Parazoarcus communis: one gene and its partner. The protein of the gene in region 1 interacts with the protein of each later gene in a pairwise test. Links are inferred from orthologs where the notes say so. Each region holds a gene or a part of one and is shown in the gene's direction. Other genes may lie near its edges.

The links. Proteins that work in one complex are often made in the same cells at the same time.
Region 2: the proteins of CEW87_RS11400 (region 1) and recX interact in binary tests that used the Escherichia coli proteins (3 or more experiments, as listed by UniProt). The link is inferred for Parazoarcus communis from one-to-one orthologs.

Annotation. Positions count from the first base shown.
Region 1 is NZ_CP022188.1:2,492,445-2,496,732, reverse strand. Bases 864-3,672 are described here. They hold CEW87_RS11400 (flavodoxin), read left to right. Parts: upstream 864-1,901; coding sequence 1,902-2,444; downstream 2,445-3,672. Other genes in these bases: CEW87_RS11385 (4Fe4S-binding leucine-rich repeat protein), read left to right, coding at 3,396-3,672; CEW87_RS11390 (nitrogen fixation protein NifZ), read left to right, coding at 2,842-3,105; CEW87_RS11395 ((2Fe-2S) ferredoxin domain-containing protein), read left to right, coding at 2,513-2,836; CEW87_RS11405 (hypothetical protein), read left to right, coding at 1,536-1,859; CEW87_RS11410 (ankyrin repeat domain-containing protein), read left to right, coding at 864-1,527. In the rest of the region: CEW87_RS11415 (SagB/ThcOx family dehydrogenase), read left to right, coding at 1-685; more of CEW87_RS11410, read left to right, coding at 682-863; more of CEW87_RS11385, read left to right, coding at 3,673-4,178; CEW87_RS11380 (hypothetical protein), read left to right, coding at 4,224-4,288. UniProt on the Escherichia coli protein: Low-potential electron donor to a number of redox enzymes. Involved in the reactivation of inactive cob(II)alamin in methionine synthase.
Region 2 is NZ_CP022188.1:2,608,141-2,612,458, reverse strand. What follows is about bases 917-3,755. They hold recX (recombination regulator RecX), read left to right. Parts: upstream 917-2,030; coding sequence 2,031-2,480; downstream 2,481-3,755. Other genes in these bases: CEW87_RS11975 (RNA polymerase factor sigma-54), read left to right, coding at 3,217-3,755; lptB (LPS export ABC transporter ATP-binding protein), read left to right, coding at 2,467-3,189; recA (recombinase RecA), read left to right, coding at 964-2,001; CEW87_RS11995 (CinA family protein), read left to right, coding at 917-935. Outside these bases: CEW87_RS12000 (phosphatidylglycerophosphatase A), read left to right, coding at 1-412; more of CEW87_RS11995, read left to right, coding at 417-916; more of CEW87_RS11975, read left to right, coding at 3,756-4,318. UniProt on the Escherichia coli protein: Modulates RecA activity through direct physical interaction. Can inhibit both RecA recombinase and coprotease activities. May have a regulatory role during the SOS response. Inhibits DNA strand exchange in vitro.

The DNA of each region.
Region 1 (4,288 bases):
GGCCCGGACCATGCTGAGCAGGCGCAGCGCGCAGCGTTTCGACGCCTCGCACCGGATGAGCCGGGCAGCCTTTCATAGCGTGCTCCATGTCCTTGGCGACAGCATGCGTCCAAGCAGCCTCTGGCCCCATGCCTCGGGAATGGTGGCCGCGCTGTTCGTGCACCGGGTCGACGCCTGCGCGCCCGGGCTGTACCTGCTGACGGCCGACGGCTGCGATGATGCAGGCGCTTTCGCCACCTCCGGTGAGCACGTGGAAACCATCGGGGACGGCCTGACACTGCGCCTGCATCGCAAGCTTGAGCAGGTCGAGCTCCATCGCCTCGCGCGCAGCCTGCACTGTCATCAGGACATCGCATCCAACGCCTGTCTGGCGCTCGGCCTGATCTCGCCCTTTGACGACGTCATCGCTGCCGACCCTGCGGCCTACCGCGATCTGTTCCGGGTGGCCGGACAGACGGGACAAGCCCTCTACCTTCTCGCCGAACTCCTCGGACTTCGCGGCACTGGCATCGGATGCTTTTTCGACGATCCGGTCCACGAAGCGCTGGGCCTCTCCGGCAGCAGTCATCAGACCCTGTACCACTTCACCATCGGTCTGCCGATTGACGACGCAAGAATCGAATCCGCCCCGGCCTATCCCGCCGACCGCGCCCTGCATCAGCCCGCCAACCGGACCCCAACATGATGAACACCGAAACCCTGACCGCCTCCGAACCAAGCAGCCGCCAGGCTCACCGCATCTCCGCCGCGGATGCGGCCGACATGCTCCTGCGCCACAGGGACGGTGTGCTGCCCGCCCTTGCGGTGTTCGATGTGCGCGACGAAAACAGCTATCGCGCGGCGCATATCGACGCAGCGATCCGCCTCGCCGAGGCCACTTTTCCGCAGCAGATCCGGGGCCTGAACCGCACCACGCCGGTTCTGATCTACTGCTATCACGGCAATGCCAGTCGCACCTGGGCGCAGTGGTTCGCAGATTTCCGCTTTCCCGAAGTGTATAGCGTGGATGGCGGCTACCCGGCCTTCTCCGACGCACTCGCTACACGCAGCGCCGGCCAGCAAGGCACGCCGGTCGCAGGCATGGATGCCCGCGCCGACCTCCTCGCATTCCTGCAGACGCACGGGTTCGACCCTTTCGACCTCAACGCACCGCGCCAGCACGGCCTGACAGCGCTGATGCGCGCGGCCCTCGCGGGGCATGAGGGCGTGGTCGACGCCCTCCTCGCCTGCGGTGCAGACATCTCCCGCCGCAACATGGACGGCAACAACGCCCTCTGGCTGGCCTGCGTATCGGGCAATGCCGCGATCGTGCGCAGGCTCGTGCAGGCAGGCATCGACATCGACAACCGCAACGACATGGGTGCGACCTGCCTGATGTACGCCGCCTCGGCCGGCAAGGCCGAGATGGTCGCACTCCTGCTCGAGTGCGGCGCCGACCCGCAGGTGCTCAATTTCGACGACGCCCGCGCAGTGGACCTCGCCGCCACCCGCAGCTGCCTCCAACTTCTTCGCCACACGATCGGATGACCGCCGCCATGACCAGCTCGATGCCCCCCAAGTACCGCGCCCTCTCCCATTTGCTGAGCACCCTGGAACACGCGCTCGAAGACGGCCTGATCGAACTCGATGAACGCTGGCGCGACAACGAGGAAGCCGTCGGTCTGCTGCTGCCGGGAGACGCAGCGCTTGCAGCCTTCGTGTTCACCTACGGTCAGCCGCCCGGGCGCTATGGGGTCGAACTCTCATTCCCCGACGCGGGCAGCCCGCCGCCCGCCGAGCCGCTGGTGCGGGAGGAGCTCAGCCTGGCGCGCCTGCTCGGCGTTCTGCGCACCCATTTCGGGCTGCCGGAAGCCGCCTGAGCAACCCCAGCCAATCTCACTGATCAAGACCAGGAGCACAGCATGGCAAACATCGGCATCTTCTTCGGCACCGACACCGGCCGCACCCGACGCATCGCCAAATCGATCGCGAAGAAACTCGGCGATGCAGCCGCCGACCCGCTCAACGTCAACAAGGCGACGGCCGACGATTTCCTCGCCTACGACGCCCTGATCATCGGCACCCCGACGCTGGGCGACGGCGAACTGCCCGGCCTCGAGTGCGGCGCCCAGACCGCAAGCTGGGCCGAATTCCTGCCTCAGCTCGACGGTGCCGACATGAGCGGCAAGGTCGTTGCCATCTTTGGACTCGGCGACCAGGAGAAATACGGCAACGAATTCTGCGATGCGATGGCCGATCTCTACGACTGCGTCACCACCTGCGGTGCAAACGTGATCGGCACCTGGCCGGTCGACGGCTACACCTTCAAGAGCTCCCAGGCCGTGATCGATGGCAGTTTTGTCGGTCTCGCACTCGACCAGGACAACCAGCCCACGCTTACCGACGAGCGTGTCGATGCCTGGCTGGCCGGGATCACGCCGGCACTGATGGCTGCCGCCGGCTGAGCGCCCCCTGTCCACGCCCGCGCCATGCGCGGGCACCCCGGAACACCCCCATCGTAAGGGAGCCCATCATGGCAAAACCCAAGAAACACGTTCTCGTCTGCGTCCAGGGCCGCCCCGCCGGCCACCCCCGCGGATCCTGTCAGCAGAAGGGCTGCAACGAGGTCTATCAGGGCTTCATGGAAGCCTTTCAGGCCCGTAACCTGTGGGCGGACTACGCCGTGACCAATACCGGCTGCATCGGTCCCTGCTCCAATGGCCCGAGCGTGCTGGTGTATCCGGAAGGCGTGATGTACTCGGGCGTGAGTGCAGCCGATGTCGGCAGCATCATCGACGAGCATCTCATCGGCGACACGCCGGTCGAGCGCCTGCTGGCGCCGGCCAGCGTGTGGTGACCGCCATGAGCGCCGCATTCTGCTCACCCGGCGACGTCGTGTTCGCTCTCGACGCCATCCACAACGACGGCAGCATTCCCGATATCGACGCCGGCGCGCTGCTAGCTGCGGCCGGAACCCGTGGCGTAGTGGTGAAGACCGGTCATGTCGAGGCAGCCCCCGACATCGACATCATCCTGGTGCGCTTCGAGGGCGAGGACGATGTGCTCGGCCCCCCGGTCGGATGCCTGGTCGAAGAGTTGCGGCTGGAGCCCGTCCTCACCAGCTAGACTGCGCTCACTGCCTGCTTGCAAGCCATGGGGTGTGACCGTCCCCAGGTCACGCGCCATGGATCACCGCTGCGCCTGCGCCGCATCCCCAGCCCGGCCCCAGTCCCGATCTCTGTCGGGTTTCCGACAATCGGCACGCGCCGGGATGTCGCAATCGGCGCACTTGGCCGGCCCCCGCGCAGCCGGACGGGCCAATTCGCGTATTCGGACGCCTGGCACGCTGCTTGCGCAAGGAGTCCATCGCCCCAGCTCAGGAGGTGTCGGCACGCGCATGCCGTCCGACTCAGGCCATGAACCATCCGCACAAACCCGAGACCGGTGACTACACGCCGCCGGAGAACCCCTGCCCACGATGTGCGCTGCGCAACAGCCTGCTCGCCGAAGGCCGTTGCGCGCCCGGCGACGCCTGTCTGTTCGTCCACAGCGGACGCCAGATCGACCGCTTCCTGGCGCGCAACCCGGCCTTTGCCGAAGGCTGTCTCAGCGACGATTTCTGGGAGCGCCGCGCAATCGCGGTCCGCTATGCGCCCGCCGAGGCCGCAGGCCGGCTGATCGACGACCCTGACGAAACCGTCCGGCGCGCGGTGGCGGTACGCGCCGAAGGCGAAGCCCTGCTTCACCTTGCCCGCGACGAGGATCGTGAAGTACGGGTGACCGTTGCCACCCGCCTGCCTCCGTCCGAACTCGGGCGCCTGATGCGCGACCCCGACTATGCCGTGCGCCTGCAGGTGGCCCGTCGTCTGCCGCACGGCAGTCTGCCGCAGATGACCGACGATCCCGATCCTGTCGTGCGCAAGGAGATCGCCCGCCGCCTGCCAGCCTTCGCACTCAGCCGCCTCGCCCGCGACGCCGACCCGGAAGTCCGCGCCCTTGCGGCAGGCCGCATGCTGCCGAACGATGCCGCCACCATGCTCTCCGACCCGCACTGGCTGGTGCGCGCCGCGGCCGTTCAGCAGGCGCCGCTCGAGGCGCTGGCTGCCGTCTCCGACGACCCGGAAGAAACCATCCGTCTGCTCGTGGCCGATCGCCTGACCGATGCAGCGGAAACCCCGCAGTCCGCACCCGACCAGTAACACCGCCACACCGCCGATCATTCCAGAGCCCATCAAGGAAGCCACATGAACTACGTCCCGCTCGCGCCCCCGCCCAAGACCAGGCCGGACCTCGCCCTCGACGACACCTT
Region 2 (4,318 bases), 120 kb from region 1 along the record:
CTCGCCCAAGGCCCCGGGCACAGCCGGCACACTGCTGGCATGGCTGCTCTATCCCTTGCTGCGCACACCGCTATCGGAAGCGACCTTCCTCGCGCTGGTGTGCGCGCTCTTCGTTGCCGGCATTCTGGCAGCCGAGCGCACCGGACGCGCGCTCGGCGCCTCCGATCACGGCGCCATCGTCTGGGACGAAATGGTCGCGATGTGGCTCGTCCTCGCCTTCACACCCGCAAGCCTGATCTGGCAGGCGGTTGCAGTGGCGCTGTTCCGCCTGTTCGACATCACCAAGCCACCGCCCATCCGCTGGGCCGACAGCCGGGTCAAGGGCGGTTTCGGGGTCATGCTCGACGACCTTCTTGCAGCGGGCTACACCCTGCTCTCCCTTGCCGTACTCGTTGCCATTTTCGGCGCCTGAACCCATGGACAACACGCTAGAACACCTCTCGGCCCGCGTCGGCGAGGCCCTGACCCGCAAGGGCTGGATGCTGGGCACCGCAGAATCCTGCACCGGCGGCTGGATTGCCGAGGTCGTCACCGCCACGGCGGGCAGCTCGACCTGGTTCGACCGCGGCTTCATCACCTACTCGAACGCGGCAAAGATCGACATGCTCGACGTCAGCACCGGGACGCTCGCTGCGCATGGCGCGGTGAGTGAAGCCACGGTTGCGGAGATGGCCACCGGCGCCCTGAAGCACAGCCTTGCCAGCATTACCGTCGCGGTTTCAGGTATTGCCGGGCCCGGCGGCGGCAGTGCGGCAAAGCCGGTGGGCACGGTTTGCATCGCCACTGCGCTGCGCCGGGGCGATGTCTTCCCCACCACCCGCCACTTCGATGGCGACCGCGAAGCCGTGCGACGGCAGACCGTCATTGCCGCACTTGAAGAGGTCCTTCGCCTTACCGATTCGGACAGCAGCATCTCAGCAAGCTCTGTGCCATAATTCGCGTCTCACTCAGGAAGGACCACTCATGGACGACAACAAGGCCAAGGCGCTTGCCGCCGCGCTCTCGCAAATCGAGAAGCAATTCGGCAAGGGCTCGATCATGCGGATGGGCGACGGCAGTATCGAGCGCGACATCCAGACCGTCTCCACCGGCTCGCTCGGGCTGGACATTGCCCTCGGCCTGGGCGGCCTGCCGCGTGGCCGCGTAGTCGAGATCTACGGTCCGGAATCGTCCGGCAAGACCACGCTGACCCTCCAGGTCATCGCCGAAATGCAGAAGCTCGGCGGCACCGCATCGTTTATCGACGCCGAGCATGCGCTCGACGTGGGCTACGCTGAGAAACTCGGCGTCAACATCGACGACCTGCTGATTTCCCAGCCCGACACCGGCGAGCAGGCGCTCGAAATCGCCGACATGCTGGTGCGTTCGGGCGGCGTGGATATCGTCGTCATCGACTCCGTCGCCGCACTGACCCCGAAAGCCGAAATCGAAGGCGAGATGGGCGACCAGTTGCCAGGCCTTCAGGCACGACTGATGTCGCAGGCGCTGCGCAAACTGACCGCCAACATCAAGCGTACGAACACCCTCGTGATCTTCATCAACCAGATCCGGATGAAGATCGGCGTCATGTTCGGCAGCCCCGAAACCACCACCGGTGGTAACGCCCTCAAGTTCTACGCATCGGTCCGCATGGACATCCGGCGTACCGGCGCCATCAAGAAGGGCGACGAAGTCGTCGGCTCGGAAACGCGCGTCAAGGTGGTCAAGAACAAGGTCGCCCCGCCGTTCAAGGAGGCGCACTTCGACATCCTCTACGGAGAAGGCATCTCCCGCGAAGGCGAGATCATCGACCTCGGCGTGACTTACAAGATCGTCGACAAGTCCGGCGCCTGGTATTCGTACAACGGCGACAAGATCGGCCAGGGCAAGGACAACTCACGCGAGTTCCTGCGCGCAAACCCGGCGCTGGCTCGCGAGATCGAGAACAAGGTCCGCGCAGCCGTCGGACTGGGCGAAATGGCCGCGCTCGGTGGCGCGGCACCCGTCGCTTCCGAAGCCTGATTTCCGCCCCGCCCGGACGCTGACCCCTGATGGGCGAACCGAGTCTGCGCGAGCGCGCGCTGCGCCACCTCGCCCGTCGGGATCACTCGCGGGCGGAGCTCGCACGCAAGCTGTCCCCGTATGGCAGCGCCGAGGAGATCGAAGCCGTACTGGTTCGCATGAGCGAACTCGAACTGCTCTCCGACACCCGGTTTGCCGAAGCGTGGATTCGCAGCAAGGCCGCCAGGTTTGGCAGTCAGCGTCTGCGGCACGAACTCGCGAGGCGTGGCGTATCGAAGGCCTTGATCGACGAGGCCATCGAGAGCGAATGTGTGGAATCCGAACTCGACCGCGCACGTGCAGTGTGGCAGTCTAGATTCGGCCTCGCCCCTGACGATCGCCGCGAATGGGCGCGACAGGCGCGTTTCCTGCAAACCCGTGGTTTTTCCACTGACGTGATCTGCAAACTGTTGAAAGAAGACCCTGATGAGTCTGCTTAAGGTCACCGACCTGCAAAAGCGCTACAAGGCACGCACAGTCGTTCATGACGTTTCGTTCGAGGTCGGCTCGGGCGAAGTGGTCGGCTTGCTGGGCCCCAATGGCGCAGGCAAGACAACCTGTTTCTACATGATCGTCGGTCTGGTGCGCGCCGACGGCGGCGAGATCACGCTCGACGACGCCCGCCTGACCGATCTGCCGATCCACGCTCGTGCGCGCCTGGGGCTGTCATACCTGCCGCAGGAAATGAGCGTGTTCCGCAAGCTCACGGTCGCCGAGAACATCCGCGCCGTGCTTGAGCTCCGCGGGCTGCCAGTGGCGCAAATCGACGAGCGCCTGGAAGAGTTGCTCCAGGAACTCGGAATTACCCACCTGCGCGACAACACCGCCATCTCGCTGTCCGGCGGCGAACGCAGACGGTGCGAGATCGCCCGCGCGCTCGCCACCGACCCGCGCCTCATCCTGCTGGACGAGCCGTTTGCCGGCGTAGATCCGATCGCGGTCCTCGACATCCAGAAGATCATCCGCTTCCTGAAGGAGCGCAATATCGGCGTGCTGATCACCGACCACAACGTGCGCGAGACCCTCGGCATCTGTGACCGCGCAACCATCATTACCGAGGGGCGCGTGCTTGCCAGCGGCAAGCCGCACGAGATCATCGCCAACGAGCAAGTGCGCCAGGTCTACCTCGGCGAACACTTCCGCCTCTGATTCCGGCACGCACCCTCGACTGGCATCATGAAACCGACCCTTCAGCTCAAGCTCTCGCAGCACCTGACGCTCACTCCGCAGCTTCAGCAGTCCATCAAACTGCTGCAGCTCTCCACGCTCGAGCTCAACCAGGAAATCGAACGCTTTCTGCTGGAAAACCCGATGCTCGAGCGCGAAGACGGCGACGGCAGCGACTTCGCACCGGCCGCTGTCGGCAACGATGCGCAGCCCGCAACCGAGACCCCGCGCGAGACCAGCACCGAGACCACCCAGGAAGCCGAGCCCCGCAACGAGAACGAATCGGCCGACTTTGACGAAGGCATGGACTGGTCGGGCACCGGCAGCGGCGCCAGCAGCAAGAGCGACGACGACGAGGACAGCGACTTCCAGGAGTTCCAGGCCGCCGGCACCTCGCTGCGCGACTATCTCGACCAGCAGGTTGCGCTGTCCCCCCTGTCGGACCGTGACCGCCTGCTGGTGCGCTTCATCATCGAAGCACTCGATAGCGACGGCTACCTGCACCAGGAACTTGAAGACCTGCTCGAACTGCTCCCGCCCGAGCTCGACTACGACCTCGACGACCTCGCGATTGCCCTGCGACATGTGCAGCAGCTCGAACCGGCGGGGATTGGTGCACGCACCCCGCAGGAGTGTCTCGGCCTGCAGCTGCGGGCCATGCCTGCAGGCAGCTGCCGTGACCTGGCGCTGGTCATTGTCGAACAGCACCTCGAACTGCTGGCCGAACGAAACTTTGCGAAGCTGAAGCGCCTCACCGGGTGCGACGACGACGCCCTGCGCGATGCCCAGGCGCTGGTCTGCCGACTCGACCCGCACCCGGGCTCACAGCATTCCAACGAAGAAACCCGTTACGTGCTGCCCGATGTCGTCGTGCGCAAGATCCGCAACCGGTGGACGGTGTCGCTCAATGCCGAAGCCATGCCACGCCTGCGCATCAATCAGCTCTACGCGAGCCTGCTGCAGCAGAACCGCGGCCAGGGCGGCGGCCTCACCGGCCAGCTGCAGGAAGCACGCTGGCTGATCAAGAACGTACAACAGCGCTTCGATACCATTTTGCGTGTATCTCAGGCCATCGTTGACCAGCAGCGACAGTTCTTCGATCATGGCGAGG